DNA from 2 places in the Pseudomonas acericola genome. Region 1 is predicted to be linked to the other one. Evidence: predicted binding sites of a transcription regulator. Region 1 holds the regulator's gene; the other holds the start of a gene.
What was found. The regulator sigma-54, encoded in region 1, starts transcription at its own class of promoters, with help from an activator protein. The targets are predictions, from matches to a motif close to ANTGGCATNNANNTTGCTNT.
Positions count from the first base shown of each region.

Region 2: ACU688_RS02480 (CmpA/NrtA family ABC transporter substrate-binding protein) is a predicted target of sigma-54. The motif match lies at 1,337-1,356, and genes of this name have one in related genera.

Region 1 is NZ_JBRFJB010000002.1:197,872-201,138, reverse strand. It holds gene lptA (lipopolysaccharide transport periplasmic protein LptA) at 1-93, shown strand, start outside; gene lptB (LPS export ABC transporter ATP-binding protein) at 93-818, shown strand; gene ACU688_RS06915 (RNA polymerase factor sigma-54) at 1,004-2,497, shown strand; gene hpf (ribosome hibernation-promoting factor, HPF/YfiA family) at 2,573-2,878, shown strand; gene ptsN (PTS IIA-like nitrogen regulatory protein PtsN) at 2,891-3,267, shown strand, end outside.
Region 2 is NZ_JBRFJB010000001.1:530,067-533,333, reverse strand. It holds gene ACU688_RS02490 (FliM/FliN family flagellar motor switch protein) at 71-286, opposite strand; gene ACU688_RS02485 (secretin N-terminal domain-containing protein) at 302-1,210, opposite strand; gene ACU688_RS02480 (CmpA/NrtA family ABC transporter substrate-binding protein) at 1,483-2,709, shown strand; gene ACU688_RS02475 (ANTAR domain-containing response regulator) at 2,723-3,267, shown strand, end outside.

The sequences.
Region 1 (3,267 bases):
ATCGCCAACGCCGGCCGCGCCAATGGCACCAAGGTGACCGCACCGCGTCCGCGTATCGACATGGTTATCCAGCCGAAGAAGAAGGCCGAGTAATGGCAACCCTGAAAGCCCAGCATCTGGCCAAGGCCTACAAAAGCCGTCAGGTCGTGCGTGACGTCAGCCTGTCGATCGACAGCGGCCAGATCGTCGGTTTGCTCGGCCCCAACGGCGCCGGCAAGACGACCTGCTTCTACATGATCGTCGGCCTGGTCCAGGCGGATCAGGGTCGCGTACTGATCGACGACCTGGACGTGAGCCACCAGCCGATGCACGGTCGTGCACGGGCTGGTATCGGCTATCTTCCACAGGAAGCGTCGATCTTCCGCAAACTGTCGGTAGCCGACAACATCATGGCGATCCTCGAGACCCGCAAGGAACTCGACCGTGACGGCCGTCGCAAGGAGCTGGAAAGCCTGCTGCAGGAATTCCACATCAACCACATTCGCGACAACCTCGGCATGAGTTTGTCAGGTGGTGAACGTCGCCGTGTGGAAATCGCCCGCGCCTTGGCCACCGCGCCGAAGTTCATCCTGCTGGACGAACCGTTTGCCGGCGTCGACCCGATCTCGGTTGGCGATATCAAGCAGATCATCCATCACCTCAAGGCGAAGGGCATCGGCGTACTGATCACCGACCACAACGTGCGTGAAACCCTCGATATCTGCGAAACCGCGTATATCGTCAACGATGGCCAACTGATCGCTGAAGGCGATTCAGCCACTATCCTCGCCAACGAACTGGTGAAGGAAGTGTACCTGGGTCACGAGTTCCGCCTGTAAACACCGTGGTGTCACGGCTGTTTGCCGAGGTGCGCGGGAATCAATAGGAACCTCTGGATTTTTATTGTTACCGCGCTCTAGGCAAAGCCCGCGATATCAGGCATATAATTTGCTTATGTTTGGCGCTCACGCGCCCTGTCGTGGATGGCGCATTGCGCCGGCGAATAAGGTGTTAAGCCCCTGCCATGAAACCATCGCTAGTCCTGAGAATGGGCCAGCAGCTGACGATGACACCGCAGCTGCAACAGGCCATCCGCCTGCTCCAATTGTCGACCCTGGACCTGCAACAGGAAATCCAGGAGGCCCTGGAGTCCAATCCGATGCTCGAACGCCAGGAAGAAGGCGACGACTTCGATAATGCAGACCCGCTGGCCGACAACATCGAGCAAAAACCCAACTCCGACGTGCAGGAACCCTCCTACCAGGAAACCGCCCCAACGGTGGACAACCTGGAAGAAGGCGAATGGAACGAACGCATTCCCAACGAACTTCCCGTGGACACCGCCTGGGAAGACGTCTACCAGACCAGCGCCAGCAGCCTGCCCAGCAACGATGACGACGAGTGGGACTTCACCACCCGCACCTCCGCCGGCGAGAGCCTGCAGAGCCATCTGCTATGGCAACTGAACCTCGCGCCGATGTCGGACACCGATCGCCTGATCGCCGTGACCCTGATCGATTGCATCAACAACCAGGGCTACCTGGACGAGACGCTTGAGGAGATCCTCGAAGCGTTCGACCCGGAACTGGACATCGAACTGGACGAGATCGAAGCCGTCCTGCACCGTATCCAACAGTTCGAACCCGCCGGTATCGGCGCCCGCACCCTCAGCGAATGCCTGCTGCTGCAATTGCGCCAACTGCCCGCCAAGACCCCTTGGCTCGCCGAAGCCCAGCGCCTGGTCACTGACTACATCGACCTGCTGGGCAGCCGCGACTACAGCCAGCTGATGCGCCGCATGAAGCTCAAGGAAGACGACCTGCGCCAGGTCATCGAGCTGGTGCAGAGCCTCAACCCGCGCCCAGGCTCGCAGATCGAGTCCAGCGAAGCTGAATACGTGGTCCCTGACGTGATCGTGCGCAAGGACAACGAGCGTTGGTTGGTGGAGTTGAACCAGGAATCGGTGCCACGCCTGCGAGTCAACCCGCAATACGCGGGCTTTGTGCGCCGTGCCGACACCAGCGCCGACAACACCTTCATGCGCAACCAGTTGCAAGAAGCCCGCTGGTTCATCAAGAGCCTGCAAAGCCGCAACGAAACCCTGATGAAAGTCGCCACACAGATCGTCGAGCACCAGCGCGGCTTCCTGGAGTACGGCGACGAAGCGATGAAACCGTTGGTGCTGCATGACATCGCCGAAGCGGTCGGCATGCACGAGTCGACGATTTCACGGGTGACCACGCAAAAATTCATGCATACCCCACGGGGTATTTATGAGCTGAAATACTTTTTCTCCAGCCACGTCAGCACCTCCGAAGGCGGCGAATGCTCGTCCACGGCGATCCGCGCGATCATCAAAAAACTGGTTGCCGCGGAAAATCAGAAAAAGCCATTGAGTGACAGTAAGATCGCTGGTTTACTGGAGGCACAAGGCATTCAGGTCGCCCGTCGAACCGTCGCCAAGTACCGCGAGTCCCTCGGGATCGCGCCTTCCAGCGAGCGTAAGCGTTTGATGTGACGGGCGGGCCACAGCGTTCCAGTGGCAGGCGCTTTTGCCTGCCGCTTTATGCACTGGCAACGAAGGAGAAGCTGTATGCAAGTCAACATCAGTGGACACCAACTGGAAGTGACCGAACCGCTGCGCGCCTATATCGGCGAAAAACTCAAAAGAATTGAGGGGCATTTCGACAAAATCACCAATGTGCAAGTCATCATGACTGTCGAAAAGCTGAAGCAGAAAATCGAAGCCACCTTGCGTATACCCGGCGGGGAAGTAGTCGCCAATGCCGAGCATTCAGATATGTATGCCGCCATTGACGACCTGACCGACAAGCTGGATCGCCAAATCAAAAAGCATAAGGAAAAGCAGCAGAGCCTTCTCCAGGGCACCGGCCGCTAACACTCCCCACCCATGATTCGACTTGAAACCATCCTGACCCCCGGCCGTTCCCTCGTGAACGCGCCGGGCGGCAGTAAAAAGAAAGCCCTCGAACAAATTGCCAACCTGATCAGCCGCGAAGTGCCTGACCTGGAGATGCAAGATGTGTACGAGGCTCTGATTGCCCGTGAAAAACTCGGTTCCACCGGTTTTGGCAACGGCATCGCCATTCCCCATTGCCGCCTCAAAAGCTGTGAGGCACCTGTCAGCGCCCTGCTGCACCTGGACGCCCCCATCGATTTCGACGCCATCGACGGCGCACCGGTTGACCTGCTGTTTGTTCTGCTGGTCCCGCAAGCCGCCACCGATGCACACCTGGAACTGCTCCGTCAGATCGCCAGCATGCTCGA
Region 2 (3,267 bases), on a different contig from region 1:
CGCGCTAGGGAAAAACCCATTCATCTGGCGCTTTTCGCAGCTGCTCGGTAGGAGAATTCTTTATCTGGTCCTAGCGAGGGACCCAATCCTGATAAACCTCATGCAACTCGACTCCCAATCGATCCTCCAATTGCACCAACTCTCCCAAAGCCATCAACTGACCATTAACCCGCACCTCCACGCAGCGAATGACTTCAGGTGCCAGCGGCAACACCTTCCCTACTGCAAACGTCGCCAGACGCTTGCGACTGACCAGTTGCTCTTGCAGAAGTATTTCCAGGTGCATGGACAAGCGCCCTATTCATGGAGAAATTTCGCGACCCCGCTGCATGAACGCGCGATGCACATGCTCATGCTGCTCCGCCGTCAGGGGTAATGGCACAGGAGGGGCGGTCAGGATCTTGGGTTCGTCTTCGGCGCCGACCTGCCACAACGAGACCTCATCCCGCCGGGTGAGTACATCCAGCTCCGCGACCCATTGCTTGATGAGACTCACCTGATCGGGCTTGCCCTGGATCAGCAGGCTGTTGGTGTCTGGGTAGGCAACGAACATAAGGCTGCCGTCAGCCAGTTGAGCTTTGTGCACGCTGGACAAGCGGGCTTCGATCATTGAAGCCATCCCCGGCACGCTGATGGTGTCCGTACCCACTCCATACTGACGATCCGCCACATCGACATTGAACACCTGCACCACGCCAATGGCGGGCAACTCCACACGCGGCGGGACGGGCGGCCGATCCATCAGTTGCGCCAGGCGCAGCACCTGATCGACATAGCTGGGCGGCCCCGTGACGGAGAGCATGCGCTCACCGCTTTTACGCAAGGGATAGCTGGGCTCATCCAGCCCCGTATGCCGCATCAGGCTCCGCAGCCTGTCGACGGAAATGTGCCGTAGCGCCACCGCCGAGTTCCTCACCTCATCGGCTTGGTAGAGATAGAGGACTTGCCCATCGCGATGCCAGATCAGGCCCTCCTGCATGGCCAGCACCTCCAGCACCTGTTGCGGCGCATCAAAATCAAACAGGCCACTGACGTGCAGGCGCGCGACTTTGCGGCTGAGCACCACCGACAGACCCAAGGGCACCGAGAGCGCCGTAAAGAACCGCTGCGAGTCTTCCTCCTGCGCCCGGTAGGCCTCGCCCCTGGCCGCACAGGTGCCCAGCAATAACGCAGCGCACAACAACCAGCTGCACAGCCGGTGGCGGGTCATCCTTGCTGGGAATTCACTCTTCACCTTGGTTATTCTCGGCGGCCTGGCGTGACAAAGCGGCCATACTGAGAGCCAGCCAGTTTTCAATCTTGACGAAAAAGTGACGGCCCGCCCTCTTCCCCTGGCCATGGCATGTGCATTGCTAGACACACTCCTCAGAGCGCGCGCCAACGAAGGCACGGGCCTACGAACAAAGGCGTCGTTACCCTGCAATGGCCTCTAGCGCCATCCGAGGGAACGACGCTTTTTTTTGAGAGAAAAGGCAGGTGCTGATGAACGAACCGGCAGATATCCGCCCGGGAAAAGACCCACTGGCTTGGGTCAACGGCAGTGACGCGCCGGAAAAGAGCAGCCTCGACCTGGGCTTCATGGCCTTGAGCGATTGCGCCTCACTGGTGGTCGCCGCCACCCAGGGCTTCGCCCAACCCTACGGCCTGACACTCAATCTCAAGCGCCAGGCGTCATGGGCCAACCTGCGCGACAAACTGGTCAGCGGCGAACTCGACGCCGCCCACAGCCTGTACGGGCTGATCTATGCCGTGCACCTGGGCATCGGCGGCGTGGCGCCCACCGACATGGCGGTGCTGATGGGGCTGAACCAGAACGGCCAGAGCATCAACCTGTCCCACACCCTGCAACAGCAAGGCGTGGTCACTCCTGAGGCACTGGATCGCCATGTGCACCAAAGCCGCACAAAACTGACCTTCGCCCAGACATTTCCCACCGGCACCCACGCCATGTGGCTGTATTACTGGCTGGCGAGCCAAGGCATCCACCCGCTACAGGACGTCAACAGCGTGGTCGTGCCGCCGCCGCAAATGGTCGCGCACCTGCAAGCCGGACGTATCGATGGTTTTTGTGTCGGCGAACCCTGGTCCGCCAGCGCGGTGCAACAAAATCAGGGCTTTACCCTGGCCACCACCCAGGCGATCTGGCCAGACCACCCGGAGAAAGTCCTCGGCTGCACCCAGGCGTTTGTCGACCAATACCCCAACACCGCCCGCGTGTTGGTGATGGCCATCCTCGAAGCCAGCCGCTTTATCGAACAAAGCCAGGAAAATCGGCGCTCCACCGCCCAGTTGCTCAGCGCCCGCGACTACCTTGACGCGCCCCTCGACTGCATTGAGCCGCGCCTTTTGGGCACTTACGACGACGGCCTCGGCCACCAATGGCAAGACCCCCATGCCCTGCGTTTTTTTGCCGATGGCGAGGTGAACCTGCCGTATCTCTCGGACGGCATGTGGTTCATGACCCAATTCCGTCGCTGGGGCCTGTTGCGCGAAGACCCGGACTACCTGGGGGTTGCCCGCCAGGTGCAGCAATTGAGGCTGTACCGCGAGGCCGCCAGCGCCGTCGGCGTCGCCCCCATCGCCCAGGACATGCGCAGCAGCCAATTGATCGACGGCAAGATCTGGGACGGCGCCAACCCCGCCGCCTATGCGCGCAGTTTCCGTCTGCACGCCATGAGTGATCCTACCGGCCGCCAGGCCCTGCGCTGACAGGAAGACCGATATGTTGCGAATCCTGTTGATCAATGACACCCCGCGCAAAGTCGGCCGCCTCAGGGCTGCGCTGATCGAGGCCGGGTTCGAGGTGATCGATGAGTCCGGCCTGACCATCGACCTGCCCGCGCGCGTCGAAACGGTGCGCCCGGACGTGATCCTGATCGATACCGAGTCACCCGGCCGCGACGTGATGGAACAAGTGGTGCTGGTCAGCCGCGACCAGCCCCGGCCCATCGTGATGTTTACCGACGAGCACGACCCGAATGTGATGCGCCAGGCGATCAAGTCCGGCGTCAGCGCCTATATCGTCGAAGGCATCCAGGCCCAGCGCCTGCAACCAATCCTCGACGTGGCCATGGCGCGCTTCGAGAGCGACCAGGCCCTGCGCGCCCAGTTGCAGGCCCGCGACCAGCAGTTGGCCGAGCGCAAGCGCATCGAGCTGGCCAAGGGCATGCTGATGAAAATGAAGGCCTGCAATGAGGAAGAGGCCTACACGCTGATGCGCCGCCAGGCCATGAGCCGCCAGCAGAAACTGATCCAGGTGGCGGAGCA